3 regions of the Acidovorax temperans genome follow, and region 3 is predicted to be linked to each of the others. Evidence: predicted binding sites of a transcription regulator. Region 3 holds the regulator's gene; each other region holds the start of a gene.

Region 1 (7,357 bases), 450 kb from region 3:
CACGCATTCGATTTCTATGCAGAATGTCATCATGCAACTGAACTACATCGCCAACGCCTCCGTCCCGTCTTCGTCTGGCCGCACGCTTGCGGTGATCGACCCTTCTGACGGCCAGCCTTTTGACGAAATCCAGCGCAGCAACGCGGACGACATCGACGCCGCCGTGCATGCGGCGCGCCAGTGCTACCAGGCGGTGTGGCAGCGCATGGCACCTGTAGACCGGGGCCGGCTGCTGCAAAAACTGTCGGCCAAGGTGCTGGAGCATGCCGACGAACTCACGGCGCTGGAGCAGCGCGACTGCGGCAAACCCACCAAACAGGCCCGGGCCGATGCCGTGGCGCTGGCGCGCTACTTCGAGTTCTATGCCGGCGCCTGCGACAAGCTGCACGGCGAAACCATTCCCTACCTGGATGGCTACAGCGTGCTCACCTGGCGCGAGCCGCACGGCGTCACCGGCCACATCATCCCGTGGAACTACCCCATGCAGATCTTTGGCCGCAGCGTAGGCGGCGCGCTGGCGGCGGGCAATGTGTGCGTTGTGAAACCGGCCGAAGATGCCTGCCTGTCGCTGATCCGCGTGGCGCAACTCGCGGCCGAGGTGGGTTTTCCGCCCGGCGCCATCAACATCGTGACGGGCTATGGGCACGAAGTGGGCGATGCACTGGCACGCCACCCCGGCATTGACCACATCAGCTTCACCGGCAGCCCCAAGGTGGGCACGATCATTCAGCAGGTGGCGGCAGAGCGCCACTGCCCCGTGACGCTGGAGCTGGGCGGCAAGAGCCCCCAAATCATCTTTGCCGATGCGGACCTCGACGCAGCCGTGCCCGTGGTGCTCAACGCCATCGTGCAAAACGCCGGGCAGACCTGCTCGGCGGGCTCGCGCGTGCTGATCGACTCTCTGATCTACGAGCCCCTGCTGGAGCGCCTGGGCAACGCCTTTGAAAAGCTGCGCGTAGGCCCCGCCGCCATGGACCTGGACGTGGGCCCCCTGATTCGCCAAAGCCAGCAGCAGCGTGTGTGGGACTTTTTGTCGGACGCGCAAGTGGCTGGCATCCCCATGGTGGCGCAAGGCGTGGTGGTGGACGAGGCGCCCGAAGGCGGCTTCTACCAGGCCCCCACCCTGCTGCGCGATGTGCCTGTGGGCCACCGCCTGGCACAGGAAGAAGTGTTCGGCCCCGTGCTCTCGGCCATGGCTTTCCAGGACGAAGACCATGCGGTGGAGCTGGCCAACGCCACGCAATTCGGGCTGGTGGCAGGCATCTGGACGCGCGACGGCGCGCGCCAGTTCCGCATGGCCAAGCGCGTGCACAGCGGCCAGGTGTTCATCAACAACTATGGCGCGGGCGGTGGTGTGGAGCTGCCGTTTGGCGGCGTCAAATCCAGCGGCTACGGGCGCGAGAAGGGGTTTGAGGCGCTGTATGGGTTCACCACCCTGAAAACCGTGGCCATCAAGCACGGCTAAAGCCGCCCGATTCCCCTGTCCTCCTGCTCTTCGCTCGCTTCTTTCCCATGCCCCTGTCAGCTCCCGTCCCTCGCAAAACCAGCCATATCCGCCGCGTTACTTACCAAGGCTACGAACGTGAAGACGGCCTGTGGGACATGGAAGCCGAATTGCACGACAGCAAGGCACACGACATGCCATCGTTTCGCCACCAGGGCGTTCGGCTGGCAGGGGACCCCATCCACCACATGTGGCTGCGGGTGACGATTGACCGCCAGCTGGTGGTGCACGCCATTGAAGCCGCCATGGACGCCCACCCGCTGCAAGACTGCCCACAGGCGCGCCCGGCTCTGCAGGGCATGGTGGGCGCCTGCATGGCGCGCGGCTGGCGCCAGGCCATCGCGCAGCACATGGGCGGGGTGGCCAGTTGCACCCACCTGCGCGAGGTGCTGTTCAACATGGCCACTGCCGCCTTCCAGACCCTGCCTGCCGCCTTTGGTGGCGGCGACCCGGACACCCCGCCCCGGCACCTGGGCCAATGCACCGGTTGGGACTTTGAGGGCAACGGGGTGAAAGAGTACTTTCCGCAGTTCTACGGGCGTGGCGAGGCCAATACGCAGCCTTCCACCCCACACAACCCCACAGGCAAAAAGAGCTTCTAGCGCTTACCCATCAAGCGCAAGCAGCTATCAAAAACAGAGCAAACACAAAGGAGACAGCCATGCGCGTGCAAAACAAATCCATCATCGTCACCGGCGCCGGCAACGGCATTGGCGAAGGCATTGCCAAGCGCCTGGCGCAAGAAGGCGCCCAGGTGCTGGTCAATGACATCAACACCACAGGCGGCCAGCGCGTGGTGGCCGAAATCACCGCTGCGGGCGGCAAGGCAGCGTTCTTCCAAGCGGACGTGACCCAATCTGCCCAGGTCCAGGCCATGGTGGCCGAGGCCGAGCGCCTGTTTGGCAAGCTCGATGTGGTGGTGAACAACGCAGGCTGGACGCACCGCAACCGCCCCATGCTGGAGGTGAGCGAAGACGAGTTCGACAAGGTCTACGCCATCAACGTCAAGAGCATCTACCTCAGCGCCATCCATGCCGTGCCTGCACTGCGCCGTGCGGGTGGGGGCAGCATCATCAACATTGCCTCCACCGCCGGGCTGCGGCCCCGCCCCGGCCTCACCTGGTACAACGGCTCCAAGGGCGCCGTCATCACCACCAGCAAGTCGATGGCGGCGGAGCTGGGGCCCGACAACATCCGCGTGAACTGTCTGAACCCGGTGTTCAACCCCAACACCGGCCTGGCGGCCGAGTTTGCGGGCGGCCCGGTGGACGATGCCCGCCGCGCCAAGTTCCTGGCCACCATCCCGCTGGGGCGCTTTTCCACCGCGCAGGATGTGGCCAACGCCGCGCTGTACCTCGCCAGTGACGAAGCCGCCTTCATCAGCGGCGTGTGCATTGAGGTGGACGGCGCCCGCTGCGTTTGATCTGCCCGGGGCAGAGCTGGCGCCTTGCGTGGCTTCAGCCCAGCACTTCGCGCAGGGCTGCGTCGTACAGGGACGTGAGCCGGTCCATCACCTCCAGCAGCCGTTCGCTGGTGGTGGCCACGGCTTCCATGCCCTTGGTATCGGGGTGGCGGCGCATGGCAGCTTCAAAAAACAGCCACTGGGCCTGCCCCAGTTCCAGCTCGGTGCGAATGGCGGGGGTAGACACCGGCGCTGCCGCCAGCGCCTGCAGAGCCTGCTTGAACTCTGTGGCGTCAGCATTCATCTGGGTCTGCGACGCCTTGGGGTCCACACCCGCGGCCAGCAAAAAGTACTGCTTGGCCATGCGCTGCGACAGCATGCGCTGGCGCCCTGCCATGCCCACCAGCTTGGCGCTGGGGGCGCGGGCCAGTTTCTCCAGCGATTCGGTGGCCGTCTGGGCCGCTGTCATCATGCGGTCGGCCTGCTCGGCCACGGCGGCGGCCGAGGCCTTGGAAGGCGCAGTCGCCGTCAGGGTGTTGAGCACGGTGTACTGCTTTTGCACCTCTTCAAGCTGGCGGCTCAAATCTGCGGGCCAGGCGCCCGCCGTGGAGCCCTTGGCCAAGTCGGCAGCGCCGGCCTGTGCCTGCTTGCGCACCTTGGCCAGCACATCCAGCGCCGCCAGGGGCATCACCTGCAGATGCTGCTGGCAATAGGCCTTGGCCATGCGCTGCGACAGCGCGCGGAACGAGCCCGACACGTTGATGGCCGCAGAAAGCGCCATTTGCGCTTGCGCCGTGGCGGCCCAGGTGGGCAGAACCACCCCGGCAGCCACCCACTGCACCATGCGCCGACGTTGGTGGGAACAGGAAACGACGGGTTGATTACGACAGGTCATGGCAGTAGGGCTTTCTATGCAATCAGGGTGAAAGAATGTTTCCCGAAATGCAGAGAATTGTCATGAAAATGTTAAACCAACCTCTTGCGGCAAATCAATGCAATGCCAGCGCGCAGCAGCGAAGATCCGCACGCCGCCAACCGCCAATCCCTTGATGCGGATCAAGAGAATCCAGTGCGGGTACCCCGCCCAGTGAAGGCCTTGGGGCACAATCCCGCCCATGGCTGAACGTGTCATTCCCCTGGTGGACCAGCGCCACGCCGACCTGGTGGCCCAGGTACCTCTGCACCCTTCTCCAGCAACTGGCTTGCTGGTGGACACCCGGGGGCGCCCCCTGCGTGATCTGCGCATCAGCGTGACCGACCGCTGCAACTTCCGCTGCAACTACTGCATGCCCAAGGAAGTGTTCGACAAGGACTACCCGTACCTGCCGCACAGCGCGCTGCTGAGCTTTGAAGAAATCACCCGGCTGGCCTCGCTGTTCCTGGCGCACGGGGTGCGCAAGATTCGCCTCACAGGCGGCGAGCCCCTGCTGCGCAAGAACATCGAAGAGCTGATTGCCCAACTGGCACAGCTGCGCACGGTGGACGGCAAGGCGCCGGACCTCACCCTCACCACCAACGGCTCGCTGCTGGCGCGCAAGGCGCGCTCGCTCAAAGAAGCCGGGCTGAACCGCGTGACCGTGAGCCTGGACGGACTGGACGATGCGGTGTTCCGCCGCATGAACGATGTGGACTTTCCGGTGGCCGACGTGCTGGCGGGCATCGAGGCGGCCCACGCGGCTGGGCTGTCGCACATCAAGGTGAACATGGTGGTCAAGCGCGGCACCAACGACCACGAAATTCTGCCCATGGCGCGCCACTTTCGCGGCACGGGCACCACGCTGCGCTTCATTGAATACATGGACGTGGGCGCCACCAACGGCTGGCGCATGGACGAAGTGCTGCCCTCGGCCCAATTGATCGAGCGCCTGCGCGCTGAATTGCCCCTGGTGCCGCTGGAGCCCAGCAGCCCCGGCGAAACCGCCGAGCGCTGGGGCTATGCCGACGCCAGCGGCCAGCACGACCCAGCCCTGGGTGAAGTGGGCGTCATCAGCAGCGTGACGCAGGCTTTCTGCCACGACTGCAATCGCGCCCGCCTCTCCACCGAGGGCAAACTGTACCTGTGCCTGTTCGCCTCGCAAGGCTACGACCTGCGCTCGCTGCTGCGCGGCGGTGCCAGTGACGCAGACATTGCCGCAGCCATCGCGCCCATCTGGCAGCAGCGCACTGACCGCTATTCCGAACTGCGCAGCACCCTGCCCGCAGACAACTCCCAGGGCGCGCGCCGCGTGGAGATGAGCTACATCGGAGGCTAGGCGGCTGCGCGGGCTGTAGACCCTCGGCGCCTTGGGTCTGCAAGGCAGCCTGCACAATCGAGGGCTCGCTTTTTTCTCTTTTCAAAGGCCTCTTGATGATTGACACGCTAGACATCACCGGACTCGTCCTGGCCGGCGGGCGCGGCTCGCGCATGGGCGGGGTAGACAAGGGGCTGCAAACCTTTCGCGGCCTGCCACTGGCGCTGCACACGCTGATGCGGCTGCAGATGCAGGTGGGGGTTTCGCTGATCAACGCCAACCGCAACCTGGCCGCCTACGAATCATTTGGCGCACCGGTGTGGCCCGACGCCAACAATGACTACGCAGGCCCCCTGGCCGGCTTTCTGACCGGGCTGGAACACTGCGAAACGCCCTGGCTGCTCACCGTGCCGTGCGACACCCCGCTTTTTCCGCTGGACCTGGCCAGCCGCCTGGCCCAGGCAGCCGATGAACAACAGGCCGACATTGCCATGGCCGCAGCCCCTGAAGATGACGGCACAGGCCACATCACCGTGCGGCCCCAGCCGGTGTTTTGCCTGCTGCGCGTAGACCTGCTCGAAAGCCTGGTGCGCTTCACCCAGGCGGGCGGTCGCAAAATTGACGCCTGGACCGCCCAGCACCGCTGCGTGACCGTGCCGTTTGACACACCGGGCGATGACCCCAAAGCCTTTTTCAACGCCAACACGCTGGCCGAACTGCAGGCGCTGGAGCGCACCGCCCCCTGAGCCGCAGCGCCCTGGCGGCGCCATGCGTGCGCCTTGCCTTCCTGAATTGACCAAACCACCATGAAAACCATCGCCCAAATTGCTGCCGAACTGCAGGGCTACGATCCCCAAGCCTTGCACGCCGACCAGGTCAACGCTTTTTTGCACCAGCTGGTGCAGCCCGTGGCAGGCACAGAAGAAGTGGGCATTTTTGAAGCCCTGGGCCGTGTGCTGGCGCAGGATGTGATTTCCCCCATCAGCGTGCCGCCACACGACAACTCGGCCATGGACGGCTACGCCTTTGCCGGCAGCCAGCTGGTGCCCGGCCAGCCCCTCACGCTGCGCAGCGTGGGCACGGCCCTGGCGGGCAAGGCGTGGACGGGCACAGTGAACGCAGGCGAGTGCGTGAAGATCATGACCGGCGCCATCATGCCCGCCGGGCTGGACACCGTGGTGCCGCAAGAGTTCACCACCGCCCAGGGCGACCAAATCACCATCGCTGCCGATGTGCTGCGCCTGGGCGACAACCGCCGCTTCAAGGGCGAAGACCTGATGGAAGGCGGCGTGGCGCTGGCCCGTGGCGAATTGCTCACCCCAGCCGCGCTGGGCTTGGTGGCCAGCCTGGGGCTCAAAACCGTGACCGTGTCACGGCGGCTGCGTGTGGCGTATTTTTCGACTGGCGACGAAATCCTGAGCCTGGGCGAGCCCCCGCGCGAAGGCGCCGTGTACGACAGCAACCGCTACACGGTGTTTGGCCTGCTCACCCGCCTGGGCGTGGAAGTGATCGACATGGGCGTGGTGCGCGATGACCCCGCCCTGCTGGAAGCCGCCTTCACCGAAGCCGCGCAGCGCGCAGACGCCATCATCACCAGCGGCGGCGTGAGCGTGGGCGAGGCCGACCACACCCGCGCCATGATGAAAAAGCTGGGCGATGTGGCCTTCTGGCGCATTGCCATGCGCCCCGGCCGCCCCATGGCCGTGGGACGCATCGCCGCCTCAGGCCTTCAAGCCAAAACAGCCCCTAGCGCACAACCAGCAAGCGCCAGCAGCTATCAAAATGATATCAACACCAGCACAGGCGGTGCGGTGCTGTTTGGCCTGCCGGGCAACCCGGTGGCGGTGATGGTGACCTTTCTGGCCTTTGTGCGCCCCGCACTGCTGCGCATGATGGGCAGCACGCGCACAGCGCCGCCCCTGCTTCGCGCCACCAGCACCGAAGCCATCCGCAAAAAGCCGGGCCGCACCGAATACCAGCGCGGCACCGTCACCACAGGGCCGGACGGCAACCTGCAGGTGCGCACCACGGGCAACCAGGGCTCGGGCGTGCTCAGCTCCATGGTGCAGGCCAATGGGCTCATCGTGCTGCACCACCACCAGGGCAACGTGGCTGTGGGCGATCCGGTGGATGTGATGGTGTTTGAAGGGGTGATCTGAAGCCCGAAACCAGCACAGGCAACACGCTCACAAGCTACTGGCAGTTTGCGTCCCTGTCTGA
Region 2 (7,357 bases), 1.2 Mb from region 3:
CGGGCGTGAACTGGAAGGGCGATGAATGACCCCACCAGCCCGACAAGGGCTGCCAGCACCGGTTGGCATGGCGCGGGTGCACCCACACAAAGGCCGGTGCGCCGGGGCCGCCGTTCAAATACTTGTAGCCACAGCCAATCGAAAAATCGGCGTTCGCGCCCAGCAGGTCCACCGGCACGGCGCCTGCGCTGTGCGCCAGGTCCCACACGCACAAAATGCCCTGGGCCTGGGCGGCGGCGGTGATGGCGGCCATGTCGTGCATGGCGCCGGTGCGGTAGTTCACGTGCGTCAGCATCAGCACGGCCACGTCGCTGGTCAGCGCTGCGTTGATCTCTTCAGGCTCCACCAGTACCAGTTCCAGCCCGCGCTCCTTGCACAGGCCTTCGGCAATGTAGAGGTCGGTGGGGAAGTTGCTGCGCTCGCTCACGATGCGCTTGCGGGCGGGGCTGTCTTCGCGGGCGATGTTCAGCGCCGCGCTCAGCACCTTGTAGAGGTTGATGGAGGTGCTGTCGGTGCACACCACCTGGTCGGGGCCCGCGCCAATCAAGGGGGCGAGCTGGTTGCCCAAGCGCTGGGGCAAGTCAAACCAGCGGGCGGTGTTCCACGACTTGATCAGGTCGGTGCCCCATTCGCGCTGCACCACATCGGCAATGCGGGCGGGCGCGGCCTTGGGCAGCACACCCAGCGAATTGCCGTCCAGGTAGATCACGCCCGGGGGCAGGGCAAAGTGGTCGCGCAACGAGCGCAGGGGGTCTTGGGCGTCGCGGGTGCGGCAGTCTTGCAGGGTGATGGTCATGTTGATGTTGCTTTCATTTTGATAGCTGCTGGCGCTTGCTGTATAAGCGCTAGAGGCCGAAAATGTTTAAAAATTTGGTGGACGCGCTGGTCAACCAGGCAGCGAGCGAAGTACCGCCCGCACGGGGGATGCATCGGCCGTGGTCAGCTTGAGTGGCAGGGCGATGAGTTCGTAGTCACCCTCGGGCACATCGTCCAACACCAGGTTCTCCAGCACGCGCAGGCCCCGGCGGCGTATGACCTGGTGGCTGTCGAGCGTTTTGCTGTCGGCGGGGTCAATGCTGGCGGTGTCTATGCCCACCAACTGCACGCCCAGGTCCGCCAGCCGTTCGATGGTGGCGGGCGCATAGGCGGTGAGCTGGCCGTCCCACTGCGCGGGGGCCTGGGCGTAGGTGCGCACCAGCACGCGGGCAGGCAGCGTGGGAAGGGCTGGGTTGATGGCGTGGGCAATGTGCGCCCACTCAATCAGCGGCCCGCAGCCTATGGCATGGATGACGCGGCACGGGCCCAAAAACGCATCGAGCGACACGGCCCCAATGCTGGCACCGCCAGCGTCATAGTGCAGTGGCGCATCGGCATGCGCGCCTACGTGGGGCGATAGCGTGATGGCACTGACGTTGACCGGACAGCCCGGGCCGATGGTGGCGCACCACTGCTGGCTGTAAGGCGTATCGCCCGGAAACACCGGGCTACCTGCGTGAACGGGGGGGGAAATGTCCCAAAGCTTTTGCATGGGACGTGACGGTAATGGCGTGGATTTTTTGTGGTGTCGGTTATTTGCAACACCCCCTGATTTTTGGCGCAGGGTTTGCCCGACTCGGTTGACCGGGGTTCAGGGGTGTGGCTGCCTGCGCAGTCACGTTGGGGTCTGAACCGCCGATCAGGTGGCACCGCAATGTTCAGTGGACGGGCCACGGCAGGCGTGATCTCCAGCGCCCCACTGGCCCCCTTATTTCCCGATAGTGCGTTGAAAGCGTTGGCCGTCTGCACCCTGCCAGCTGTGTGCTGGCTTACCTCAAGGCGCTGTGCCGCAACTGATGCCGCCCGGCAAGGTGGAAAGGGTGCCGGCCGTGGGGTCTGTCAGGCGGCGCCACAGCCAGGGCAAGGCCGTTGAAAGATCAGGGCGCTGCCATTGCTGAACCACTGAGCCTGTCTCGCTCGCCGGGGAGTGGGCCGGGCCGATGTCGAAGTGGAAGGAATAGCAGGGCTCCAGCCCCATGCGCAGGTCGGTGATGGTGAGCCGCCCCTGGCTGTTCGCTTGCATGCGCATGAACCCGTGGCTGAACCATGACAGCCGTTGCACATGGGGGTTGTCTGCGTGCTGCAGGCGCAGATCGGCGCCGCGCGGATGTGAGGTCCAGGCAACGGGGTGCGCGCCATCCAGCAAGGAGTAATACGCTTCGTGGTAGTGCTCCGGCCCCATGGCCACAGCACGCCACAGCACGGTGCTGAATGGGGCGGGCGTGACCAGCATCTGGCTGGCTGCCATTCCGTTGTGACGCAACGAAGCCTCCAGAACGCCGCGCACATGCTGCTGTGCCAGCACACTCCACCCCAGGTAGGCGGTGCTGAGCGCCAACATGGCTGCATTCCAGCGCAGCCCCTTGGTAGATGACCCGATGACGGCGACCAGAACCCCGAGCAGCAGTGGCAAGGTGTAGAACGGGTCGATGATGAAAACGCTGCCCACGGCAAAGGGATGGTTGCTGAATGGCTGCAGCAACTGGGTGCCGTACACCGTCAGGGTGTCGAGCAGCGGGTGGGTGATGAGCGCCAGCGCCATGGCCATCCACCAGCGCCGCCACAGGTCGGGCTGACCCGAAAAGCGCGCGGCCAGCCAGCCCAGCGGGGCCGATGCCAGCGCGAGCAGTGCCAGGCCATGGCTCTCGGCCCGGTGGCGCACCATGTTGAGCAGCGGGTCGCCATGGTCGATGAAAGCGTCCAGGTCGGGCAGGGTGCCAGCGGCGGCACCCCACAGGGCTGCCTTCCATGCGGCAGTGCGGCGCCCGAGGGTGGCAAGCACCACGGCACTGCCCAGGGCGGCCTGGCTGATGGAGTCCATGTGCTACTCATGAAGTGAAGGTGCGCGCATTTTTGCAGCGCAAAGCGCACCCTGCATTCGAGGGGATTTGTCGTGCGGGATCAGCCGATGACCAGCCTGCGAGAAGGGGCGCAGCTTGAGCAGGTAACAGCGTGGGCTGGATGCAGCGGGCCAGCAATCGGCTTGGAGGAGTTCAGGGTGGCCCCGTGCGCCCGTACCTTGTGCAAAGTGCCTGCGATCTCCTGACCATCAGGGCTACTCTGATTTGAATCAACAGCCGCCAGGATTCAGTTTGTAGAATGAGAACCAAACTCATTTACGAAAAGGCTGATTCCCATGAAAACCATGCACGAGAGCGCCGCCGCCCTGTACCCCAGCGCGTTGGCCGCCACATTGGCCGTGGCCTCGGCGTCTCCGTCAGCGGCTTTGGGCCTGGATGGACTGAAAGTGCGCACGCCCGCGCTGGTGACCGGGCTGGTGCCGGCGCGTGATGGGCGTGAGCACAGCACTTTGCTGCGTTTGCTGGAAATTGGCTTTGTGCCCGGCGAAACCGTGCAAGTGCTGGCGCGGGGCGCTTGGGGGGGTGACCCCTTGGCCGTGCGGGTGGGGCAGGCCACTTTTGCGCTGCGGCACCAAGAGGCAGCGATGGTGCAGGTTCAGACGCAGGGGCAGTCATGAGCGCGGTACGGAACGCTGGGGGCGTGTCGCCCAAGGCAGATTTCCTGCGTGTGGCTTTGCTGGGCAACCCCAATTGCGGCAAGACGGCGCTGTTCAACCTGCTGACCGGTGCGCGCCAGAAGGTGGCCAATTTCGCCGGTGTGACGGTAGAGCGTAAAGAGGGCACGATGCACACGGCCAGTGGCCGCAAGGTGCGCGTGCTGGATTTACCCGGTGCCTACAGCCTGCACGCGCACAGCCTGGATGAAGCCATCACCCGTGACATCGTGCGTGGCCGCCGCCCCGGCGAGCCGCTGCCCGACTTGCTGGTGTGCGTGACCGATGCCACCCACCTGCGCCTGAACCTGCGCCTGGTGCTGGAGGCCCGGGCCTTGGGCCTGCCCATGGTGCTGGTGCTGAACATGAGCGACATGGCCGAGCGCCGGGGCATTCAGATTGACCGTGAGGTGTTGGCCCGTGAGCTGGGGATGCCCGTGCTGGCCACGGTGGGTGTGCGCGGTGATGGCGCGCAGGAATTGCTGGCCTGGCTGGATTCGCCCGCCGCGCAGGCCCTGAAGGCCCCGGTGGTAGCCGCCCAGGAGGCGGTGGCGCTGGATGCCTCGCCGCTGGACGCTCAGACCCAGGTCATTCGCACCCATCAGCAGGTGCACCGGCTGATGGAACTGGCCGTGCGGGCCCCTGCAGCCAGTCTGCGTGTGGATGACCGCATCGACGCCGTGGTGCTGCACCCCGTGTGGGGCATGTTGCTGCTGCTGGCCACGTTGTTTTTGATGTTCCAGGCGGTATTCACCTGGGCTTCTGTGCCTACCGACTGGATCAACGCAGGCGTGGAATGGACATCTGCCTTCATCCAGCAGCACATGGCCGATGGCCCGCTGCGCAGCCTGCTGGTGGACGGCATCGTGGCCGGCGCGGGCGGGGTGCTGGTGTTCCTGCCGCAAATCCTCACACTGTTCCTGTTCATCCTGGCGCTGGAAGACTCGGGCTACCTGCCGCGTGCCGCCTTCTTGCTGGACCGCGTGATGGGTACCGTGGGGCTGTCGGGCCGTTCGTTCATTCCACTGCTGTCGAGCTTTGCCTGCGCCGTGCCGGGCGTGATGGCTACGCGTTCCATCACCCACTGGCGTGATCGGCTGGTCACCATCATGATCGCGCCGCTCATGACCTGCTCGGCCCGCTTGCCGGTGTATGCGCTGCTGATTGGCGCCTTCATCCCCGAGCGCACCGTGGCGGGCCTGTTCAATCTGCAGGGCCTGGTGTTGTTTGCGCTGTATGGGGGCGGTATTGCCAGTGCCATGGCCGTGGCGGGCGTTGCCAAGCTGGCCCGGTCTGACCAGCGGCCCCCGCAGTTGCTGATGGAATTGCCCGCTTACCGCTGGCCCAGCCTGCGCAGCCTGGCGCATGGTCTGTACGAGCGGGCGGTGATTTTCATCAAGCGCGTGGGCGGCATCATTCTGGCGGTGACGGTGCTGCTGTGGTTCCTGTCCACCTACCCCGCCCCGCCCGAAGGGGCCACCGGGGCGGCCATCACCTACAGTTTTGCAGGCCAGTTGGGCCGCCTGCTGGAGGTGCTGGTGGCGCCCATCGGTTTCAACTGGCAGATCGCCATCGCCCTGGTGCCCGGCATGGCGGCGCGCGAGGTGGCCGTGGGTGCGCTGGGCACGGTGTATGCGCTGTCGGCCACGGGGGACGAAGTGGCCAGCCAGCTCGCGCCGCTGATTGCGCAGAACTGGTCATTGGCCACGGCGCTGTCGCTGCTGGTGTGGTTTGTGTTTGCGCCGCAGTGCATCTCCACCATCGCCGCCGTGCGGCGCGAGACGAACAGCTGGCGCTACCCGCTGCTGATGGTGGCCTACCTGTTTGGCTTGGCGTATGCCGCCAGTTTTGTGACCTACCGAATCACTTTGGCCCTGGGAGGTGGCGCGTGATGTGGCAACAATGGATCACCGGTTTGATCGTGGCGCTGGCCGCCGCTTACATGCTGTGGCGCTGGCTGCCCGCCGGGCTGCGTAAAAAGCTGGGCCGGGTGCACCCGGCCATGGGGCAGAGCGCAGGCTGTGGTGGTGGCGGGGGCGGCGGTTGCAGCAGTTGCGGCGGGTGTTCGTCGTCTGCAGCACCCCGCGCGACGGTGCACGCCGCAGAGCGCCAGGAGCGGTTCTGATCTGAATGGGCGGCCCTTGCGCCTGTTCAGCCGCCGTTCGGGCTGAGCGGCCGCAAGCGCCCTGTGCAACGCGTTGGCGCTGTCTGCCTGGTGGTGGTTGGCGTTTGTCGATGCGTGCGCCGCGTCAGGCGTACAACTGGCCTTGCTGCAATGCTGCCAGTGCTTGGCGCAGATTGGCGCGGGCCTGCGATTCATAGCGGTAGAAAAACCACTCGTCGTGATAGATGCGCGGCCTGTCCAGAAAGCCTTGCAGCACTGCGCTGCGCCCCGCTACGTAGCGCGGCCAGCGCACAAAGAAATACTCCTTGCGCACGTTGCGCTCAAACTGGCGGTACACCGCATCGCTTTGGCCCAGCACGGCCAGGTCGATGTCCACGACCCAGGTGGCGTCGCCTTGCAGCGCGCCCGAGTTGTGGCATGTGGCCATGATGTGTGCGTGAACGGTTGAAACCAGGCTGGGTGGCACGTGCTGGCCGTTGAGAAAGCGCGATGCCCACTGCGCGCTGCGTAGCTCGTTGTGGGCACTCCAGGGCCAATACACCGCGTCATGAAACCACAGGGCCAGCGCTACGGCATGGGGTTGCTCCAGCGCGCCGGGCAGTTCGTTTTGCACCGTCTGCCAGTGGCCCAGGCAGGCCTGCAGGTGCGATGCATTGTGGTACGCCCGGGGCCAACGCTGCCAGCTGCGCAGCAGGCGCTGGCCTTCTTGCATCCACGGATTGGCGGGGCAGCCCAGGGCCGTGCCCAGGACTGCCCATTGGGTGAGCAGCGCGTCGGTGTTTACCGTGCTGCGGTCGAACATGCCGCTTTGGCGTTATGCCACGCGGCCGAGCAGAAGGTACTCCATGAGTGCCTTCTGCACGTGCATCCGATTCTGGCTTCGGCCCGCAGCCTGCGGCTGCTTCACGTCCGCATGGCGGACATGAGCCTGCGCCGAAACAGTCTGCCGGCGCTGGCGCGCCACCGCGTTGCATTTCATGCCACGCGGCCGAGCAGCAGGTACTCCATGAGTGCCTTCTGCACGTGCATCCTGTTTTCTGCTTCGTCCCACACCACCGATTGCGGGCCGTCGATCACTTCGGCCTCCACCTCTTCGCCACGGTGCGCGGGCAGGCAGTGCATGAAAAGGGCGTCAGGCTGGGCGGCGGCCATCATTTCGGCGTCCACGCACCAGTCGGCAAAGGCCTTCTTGCGGGCCTCGTTCTCGGCTTCGTAGCCCATGCTGGTCCACACGTCGGTGGTGACCAGGTCGGCGCCCTTGCAGGCTTCGAGCGGGTTGCTATAGAACTGATAGCTGCTGGCGCTTACCCCTTGGGCGCCAGAGGCCAATTTCTCATCAATTTCGTAGCCACGCGGTGTGCTCACGTTCACCTTGAAGCCCAGCAGTGCAGCGGCCTGCACCCAGGTGTTGGCCATGTTGTTACCGTCGCCCACCCAGGCCACCGTCTTGCCTGCGATGGAGCCACGGTGTTCGATGTAGGTGAAGATGTCGGCCAGGATCTGGCAGGGGTGGTATTCGTTGGTCAGCCCGTTGATGACGGGCACGCGCGAATGGGCGGCAAAGCGCTCGATCTTGGTTTGCTCGAATGTGCGGATCATCACCAGATCGGTCATGCGGCTGATGACCTTGGCGCTGTCTTCAATTGGCTCGGCGCGGCCCAGCTGGCTGTCGCCCGTGGTCA
Region 3 (7,357 bases):
GAAATGATGCGACGCTGGGGCTTGAAGCGCTCAGGCAGATGTGCATATGCGTACAACGCAATGCGATCGGGTCGAAGCTGGGCAATCTGTGACAACGTCCGATCAAATGACTCAGGGGTTTGGCGTGGCAAGCCGTAAATCAAGTCCACATTGATGGAGTCAAACCCGATGGTGCGTGCAGATTCGACCAAAGCAAAAACTTGCTCTGCGGGCTGAACACGGTGTACTGCCTTTTGGACTTCAGAGTCGAAGTCTTGGACGCCAAAACTCAACCGGTTGAAACCCAACTCTGCCAACAATGCCAGACGCTCCGCGTTGACCGTGCGGGGATCCACTTCGATGGAATATTCCCCACCGGGAGCCAGAGTGAAGCTGCGCTTGAGCATGGACATCAACTCACACAGCCCATCATCAGACAGGAACGTGGGGGTCCCGCCACCCAGATGCAACTGGCTAACCACCTGCCCCACACCACATTGGGCTGTATGCAAGTCGATTTCGCGGCTCAGGTACCGCAAATAGACATCAGCACGATCATGGTGTTTGGTAATGATCTTGTTGCAAGCGCAGTAGTAGCATAGCGACTCGCAAAATGGGATGTGTACATACAGCGACAACGGCATGGCTTTGGAGCCTGTCCCCAAATGCCTTTGGGCCAACGCCAAGGCATAGTCCTCCTGACCAAAAGCCTCCACAAAACGGTCTGCCGTTGGATAAGAGGTGTATCGGGGACCCGGCACATCAAACCGGGTAAGGAGTTCTGGGGTAACAGCGGTCATGAGATATCCTTGCGTACTCGGTTACTGTGCCGCACCTTACCCTCTTCGTCCTTGACCTGAATCAAGTGAACCCACTGCTGGTGGAGCGACAATTTGATGCATATCATCCGCTTCTAAGCACTGTGCGAGGCACTTCGGCCTCTCTCGTCGAGCACGATATGCTCGAACAACCAACTGGTTTCTGCGCCATGAATCCGCTCACCATCAAAGTCGCCTGCTCCAACTGCAATCTCCGTGAGCTTTGCATGCCTGTGGGGCTCAACGAAGAGCAGCTGCAACGCATCGACGAAGTGGTAGCCGTGCGGCGCAAGATCAAGCGCGGCGGAACGCTTTTCCGCAACGGAGAAGCTTTCACCTCGCTGTATGCCATTCGCACGGGCTTCTTCAAGACCTGCGTGGCGACAGAAGATGGTCGCGACCAAGTCACAGGATTCCAGATGGCCGGTGAAATCATTGGTCTGGATGGCATTGTGAATGACCATCACACCTGCGATGCCGTCGCTCTGGAAGACGCGGAAGTTTGCGTCATGCCCTTTGATCGCATAGAGGAATTCTCGCGAGAAGTCACTGCGCTACAGCACCATGTGCACAAAATCATGAGCCGTGAAATCGTGCGTGAGCATGGCGTGATGCTGCTGCTCGGAAGCATGCGAGCAGAAGAGCGTCTGGCAGCGTTTTTGCTCAATTTGGTGCAACGCCTGCACGCGCGAGGTTTCTCTCAATCGGAACTGGTGTTGCGAATGACGCGAGAAGAAATTGGCAGTTATCTCGGCCTCAAGCTTGAAACCGTGAGCCGCACCTTCTCCAAGTTCGTAGAAGAAGGCACCGTGGAAGTGCGGCAAAGACATGTCCGCATTCTAGATACCGATGCCCTACGCCGCATCGTGAACAACCAACAAGCCTGCCACTGAAAAATTTTCGACAGAGGTGCCGGACAACTGACGAGCACTTCGCTGACGCCTCCGACAATGCCGCGCCATACAGCGCGGCATTTTTTTTATTCAAGTGCAGGAGGGATGCTTGCGGCAATCGTCAGGGCGCTCCTCGTCAGGCACCGGGCAGCGATTCAGTTCAAAGGGGGACATCGCAAGCAAGGTGGTGAGCGCACTGGACACCATGGTGAGCGCCCAGAACCCAAAGAACGCCAAGGTGTAGACGCCTGTTCTCGACAAGGTGACAGGCTGCCCGAACCAGTGAAGGTCTTGCGGGTCCACCATCGCAAAGACGAGCATCTCAATCACACCTGCCACCAAAAAGGCTGGCCAGGCAATCCACATCAGGCGCTGTGTCCACATCGTGCTGTTTCCTTGCGGTGTTGTATTGGGTCGTTGCGAAATTCAGTGAACCAGAGTGACTTCACAATCACCTCGGCTGCGCTTCTGGCGGGGTCGCAGCGTGATTGCGCCCTTTCATCGCGGGCGCCAAGCTCTTCTCTGGGTGCTCCAGGGTCTTGTTGATGTCGATACCTCGCTGGTAGTAATCCTCCGCGACCACAGGGTCTGGGCGCGACATCGCAAGCCACAAAGTAATGAACCCCGCAACAATGACCACCAAGGGGCCCGCCAATACCAGCCACACATGGCCAAACTTCCACCATGGGGCTGCAGCTGGCGTGGCTGAGGAAGAAACAGTAGACATAGCAAACTCCATTAACTCAGGCTTGTACGTTGAATGAAAACGGTACTACCTGGGAACCAAAAATACGGTTTTTTCTGTCACGTGGGCACCGCCACCCTCGGCACCAATTTCAAAGGTGATGGGATGAGACCCAGGTGAAGCAGACCCATAAGGCACCTGCAATCGCACAGCAACCCAGCGAGACTGAGCGGGATCGACCTCCACCGACGCTTCCGACACCACTTCAAGTCCCTCAAGACCCTTGGCATCTATGCGGTAGCGCTGAGGAGTTTCGGTAGCGTTCATGATCTGGATACGGTAGATGTTTTCCAACTTCCCCCCAGCCACAATGCGTGACAAGGCGGCCCGGTCGCGAACCACGTCCACTTTCAGCGGTGTTCTCGTCACCAGGCTGGCCAACAAGGCCACGCACAGGGTGACCAGCACGGCGCTGTAGATCAGCACGCGGGGGCGCAGCACGCGGCGCAACATCTGCGACTGCGTCCAGTGCTTGGCCACGCCGTTCTGGGTCGAATAACGGATGAGCCCACGCGGGTACTGCATCTTGTCCATCACGGTATTGCAGGCGTCCACGCACAGGCCACAGCCAATGCATTCGTACTGCAAACCCTTGCGGATGTCGATGCCCACCGGACAGACCTGCACACACAGCGAGCAGTCAATGCAATCGCCCAGCCCCTGGGCTTTGTAGTCGATATTCTTCTTGCGCGGACCACGCTGCTCGCCACGTTCAGGGTCGTAGGTAACGATCAGCGTGTCTTTATCAAACATCGCGCTCTGAAAGCGCGCATAAGGGCACATGTACTTGCAGACCTGCTCGCGCATGAAGCCCGCATTGCCATAGGTGGCAAAACCGTAGAACAGCACCCAGAAAATCTGCCAGCCGCCCGGGAACGCCAGCAGCTCGCTGCCCAGCTCGCGAATGGGGACGAAGTACCCCACAAAGGTGAACCCGGTCCACAGGGCCACCGCGATCCACACCACCTGCTTGAAAAACTTCTTGCGGATCTTCTCGAACGTCCAGGGGCCGTTGTCCAGGCGGAGCCGGGCACTGCGATCACCTTCGATCTTGTGCTCGATCCACATGAAAATTTCGGTGTACACCGTTTGCGGGCATGAAAAACCACACCACAAACGCCCGGCCACGGCGGTAAACAGGAACAGCGAAAGTGCTGAAATGATCAGCAAACCCGTCAGGTAGATGAAGTCCTGCGGGTACAGCACCAAACCGAAGATATAAAAGCGGCGCGCTCCCAAATCGAAGAGCACCATCTGGCGCTGCCCCCACTCCAGCCAGGGCAGGCCATAAAACACCAGTTGTGTGAGAAATACCATCGCCCAGCGCCACCGGGCAAATACTCCGCTGATGGATCGCGGGTAAATCTTCTTTTGTGCTTCGTACAGGGAGACGATCTCGACCTGACTGCTAGGCACTTCCGAACCATCTGCGGCAACAGGAGCGATAGGAATAACCTTGCGAGGAGACTCGCTGGGTGGCTTCATGGCGGCGCTCTCTACTTAATCCAAAACTTCAGAAACAACAAAGGGGCGGCGCCCTCAGACACCGCCCCACGTTCACATCACTGCGCCTTGTTGTTTGACAATCCCCAAACATACGAGGCCAGCACCTTGATCTGCGCTTCGGTCAACTTGTCTGCCTGTGCAGGCATCTGATTGACCTTGCCATTGTTGATCATGGCGGTAATCGCTGCTTCACCCCAGCCATGCAGCCAGATGTCGTCTGTCAGGTTGGGAGCACCCAAAGCCTGATTGCCCTTGCCGTCCATGCCGTGGCAGGCGGCGCAAGCACCAAACTTGGACTTGCCCAAAGAAGCACGCAGAGAATCGTGGGGGCTACCCGACAAACTGAGCACATAGTGCGACAGGTTACGCACATCTTCTGGAGAACCTACGGCAGCAGCCATGGGAGGCATGTTGCCAATGCGGCCCTTTTGCAAGGTTTCCAGGATCTTGTCATGTGTGCCACCGTACAACCAGTCGCCGTCGGCCAAGTTGGGGAAACCCTTGCTGCCGCGGGCGTCAGAGCCATGGCATTGAGCGCAATTGTTCATGAACAGGCGCTCACCAATGGCCTTGGCTTGCGTGTCCACGGCAATCGCTTCAGGAGTCATGGATGCAAAGCGGGCGTAAATGGGTTCCAACTCTTTGTTGGCCTTGGCCACTTCTGCTTCGTATTCGCCCTTCTGGCTCCAGCCGAGCTTGCCGGCAGAGCTGCCCAGACCTGGGTAGGCCGCCAGATAGCCCAAGCCAAAGATGATGGTGATGACGAACATCCACACCCACCAGCGTGGCAGAGGGTTGTTCATTTCCACCAGGTCTTCATCCCAGACGTGGCCTGTAGTGTTGTCGGCCGTTGATACGACCTTCTTGCGGCCTGCCATCCAAAGCAGCACGGCGCAGCCAATGATGCCGACCAGGGTCAGCGCGGTCACAAAGACCGACCAGAAATTGCTGGTGAAGTCACTCATGGGTTTTTCTCATTCTGGTGGAGTTCATTCTTGCTCAAATGGCAAGCGAGCAGCCTCATCAAATTTGGCACGGTTGCGGCCCATGTAGGCCCACACCCAGATGCCGATGAAGCAGACCATTGAAGCCAGCGTGGCCACAATGCGCATGGTGGTGATGTCCATATGCCAACCCTCCCTTACTTGAGCGCGCGGCCCATGACTTGCAGATAGGCGATCAGTGCATCCAACTCCGTCTTGCCCTTGACTTCATCAGCGGCAGCGGTGATTTGCGCGTCGGTGTATGGAACGCCCACAGTGCGCAGCGCCTTCATGCGAGGAGCCAAATCGGCCGGATTGACCAGAGTCTTCTCAAGCCAGGGGTAGGCAGGCATGTTGGACTCAGGCACCACGTCACGTGGGTTGTTCAAGTGGATGCGATGCCATTCATCGCTGTACTTGCCGCCCACGCGATGCAGGTCAGGACCTGTGCGCTTGCTGCCCCACTGGAAGGGGTGGTCGTACACGAACTCACCCGCCACCGAGTAGTGACCATAGCGCAGGGTTTCTGCACGGAAGGGGCGAATCATCTGCGAGTGGCAGTTGTAGCAACCCTCACGGATGTACACATCACGCCCGATCAGCTGGGTGGCTGTGTAGGGCTCCACGCCCTTCACAGCTTCCGTGGTGGACTTCTGGAAGAACAGGGGCACGATCTCCACCAGACCGCCAATAGCGATCACCAGCAGGATCAGCACGATCATCAAGAAATTGTTGGTTTCAATCTTCTCGTGGCTGAAACCGGCAGAAGCTTGCTTGTTGTTTTGAGACATGGGTTAGCTCCTTGAGGCTCAAGCGTGGGCAGTGTTCACGGCGGGGATAGCCACCTTGACCGAACGGCCAGAGATTGCGGTTGCCCACACGTTCCATGCCATCACCAGCATGCCGCCCAGATACAGCAGACCACCGGCCACACGGATCACATAGAAGGGATAGGTAGCCTTTACGCTTTCAACGAAGGTGTAGGTCAGCGTGCCATCAGGGTTCACAGCGCGCCACATCAGGCCTTGCATCACACCGGCAATCCACATTGCCGCGATGTACAGCACGATACCGATGGTGGCCATCCAGAAGTGCAGTTCAATCGCCTTGATGGAGTGCATCTTTTCGCGGCCAAACAGGCGGGGCACCAGGTAGTACAGCGAGCCCATGGAGATCAGACCCACCCAGCCCAGGGCTCCAGAGTGCACGTGGCCCACGGTCCAGTCGGTGTAGTGGCTCAGTGCGTTCACGGTCTTGATGGACATCATCGGACCTTCGAACGTGGACATGCCGTAGAACGACAGCGACACGATCAGGAAGCGCAGGATAGGATCGTCACGCAGCTTGTGCCATGCGCCCGACAGGGTCATGATGCCGTTGATCATGCCGCCCCAGCTGGGAGCCAGCAGGATCAGCGAGAACACCATACCGACGGATTGCGTCCAGTCAGGCAGCGCGGTGTAGTGCAGATGGTGAGGACCTGCCCACATGTAAGTGAAGATCAGGGCCCAGAAGTGCACGATCGACAGGCGATACGAGTACACGGGGCGGCCAGCCTGCTTGGGGATGAAGTAATACATCATGCCCAGGAAGCCTGCGGTCAGGAAGAAGCCCACGGCATTGTGGCCGTACCACCACTGCACCATGGCGTCTTGCACACCGGCGTAGGCAGAGTAGCTCTTCATGAAGCCAGCGGGCACTGCAGCGCTGTTCACCAGGTGCAGCAACGCCACAGCCAGAATGAAGGCGCCAAAGAACCAGTTGGCCACATAGATGTGCTTGACCTTGCGCGTACCCACCGTGCCAAAGAACACGATGGCGTAGGACACCCAGACCAGTGTGATCAGGATGTCGATAGGCCACTCCAGTTCAGCGTATTCCTTGCCGGAGGTGTAACCCAGCGGCAGGCTGATGGCGGCAGCCAGAATGACTAACTGCCAACCCCAGAACGTGAACGATGCGAGGGCCGGCGCAAATAACCGAACCTGGCAGGTACGCTGCACCACGTAGTAGCTGGTGGCGAACAAAGCGCAGCCACCAAAAGCAAAAATCACTGCATTGGTATGCAGTGGGCGCAAACGGCCATAACTAAGCCATGGAATGCCTAGGTTGAGTTCTGGCCATGCCAGCTGGGCGGCAATGATGACGCCCACCAGCATGCCGACCACCCCCCAAACCACGGCCATGATTGAGAACTGACGCACGACCGTGTCGTTGTAATGCGCAGCATTTGTTTTTGGAAAATCCATCGGACACCTCTTTGTATTGCGATACAAGTTTTAACCAGACTGCCATTGCGGTTATTGACGAAAGTCAACCGTCTCGGAGAATGCGCTCCCCCTCTTGTTCCACACTTTCAAACTGTCCGCGGTACACGGCCCACCACAAGCAGGCCAGGATCATCAGCACCAGAACCACTGACAGAGGAATCAA

Evidence for each region. Region 3 encodes FNR, which switches genes on or off when oxygen is low (the NO sensors DNR and NnrR bind a similar motif). Its sites were predicted from a motif close to TTGATNNNNATCAA; they were not measured.
Region 1: PQV96_RS10360 (type IV pili methyl-accepting chemotaxis transducer N-terminal domain-containing protein) is a predicted target of FNR. The motif match lies at 3,953-3,966, and genes of this name have one in related genera.
Region 2: PQV96_RS13620 (FeoA family protein) is a predicted target of FNR. The motif match lies at 3,097-3,110, and genes of this name have one in related genera.

Annotation. Positions count from the first base shown of each region.
Region 1 covers NZ_CP117193.1:2,183,023-2,190,379, forward strand. The annotation lists gene PQV96_RS10345 (aldehyde dehydrogenase family protein) at 32-1,465, shown strand; gene PQV96_RS10350 (DUF2889 domain-containing protein) at 1,513-2,106, shown strand; gene PQV96_RS10355 (SDR family oxidoreductase) at 2,166-2,927, shown strand; gene PQV96_RS10360 (type IV pili methyl-accepting chemotaxis transducer N-terminal domain-containing protein) at 2,962-3,801, opposite strand; gene moaA (GTP 3',8-cyclase MoaA) at 4,022-5,158, shown strand; gene mobA (molybdenum cofactor guanylyltransferase MobA) at 5,254-5,883, shown strand; gene moeA (molybdopterin molybdotransferase MoeA) at 5,944-7,296, shown strand.
Region 2 covers NZ_CP117193.1:2,888,437-2,895,793, reverse strand. The annotation lists gene kynU (kynureninase) at 1-796, opposite strand, end outside; gene kynB (arylformamidase) at 887-1,528, opposite strand; gene PQV96_RS13625 (metal-dependent hydrolase) at 1,811-2,857, opposite strand; gene PQV96_RS13620 (FeoA family protein) at 3,173-3,514, shown strand; gene feoB (ferrous iron transporter B) at 3,511-5,442, shown strand; gene PQV96_RS13610 (hypothetical protein) at 5,442-5,675, shown strand; gene PQV96_RS13605 (HD domain-containing protein) at 5,800-6,477, opposite strand; gene argF (ornithine carbamoyltransferase) at 6,651-7,357, opposite strand, start outside.
Region 3 covers NZ_CP117193.1:1,728,893-1,736,249, reverse strand. The annotation lists gene hemN (oxygen-independent coproporphyrinogen III oxidase) at 1-779, opposite strand, end outside; gene fnr (fumarate/nitrate reduction transcriptional regulator Fnr) at 968-1,690, shown strand; gene PQV96_RS08235 (hypothetical protein) at 1,781-2,074, opposite strand; gene PQV96_RS08230 (FixH family protein) at 2,142-2,417, opposite strand; gene ccoG (cytochrome c oxidase accessory protein CcoG) at 2,463-3,920, opposite strand; gene ccoP (cytochrome-c oxidase, cbb3-type subunit III) at 3,998-4,906, opposite strand; gene PQV96_RS08215 (cbb3-type cytochrome oxidase subunit 3) at 4,931-5,068, opposite strand; gene ccoO (cytochrome-c oxidase, cbb3-type subunit II) at 5,083-5,715, opposite strand; gene ccoN (cytochrome-c oxidase, cbb3-type subunit I) at 5,734-7,173, opposite strand; gene ccoS (cbb3-type cytochrome oxidase assembly protein CcoS) at 7,238-7,357, opposite strand, start outside.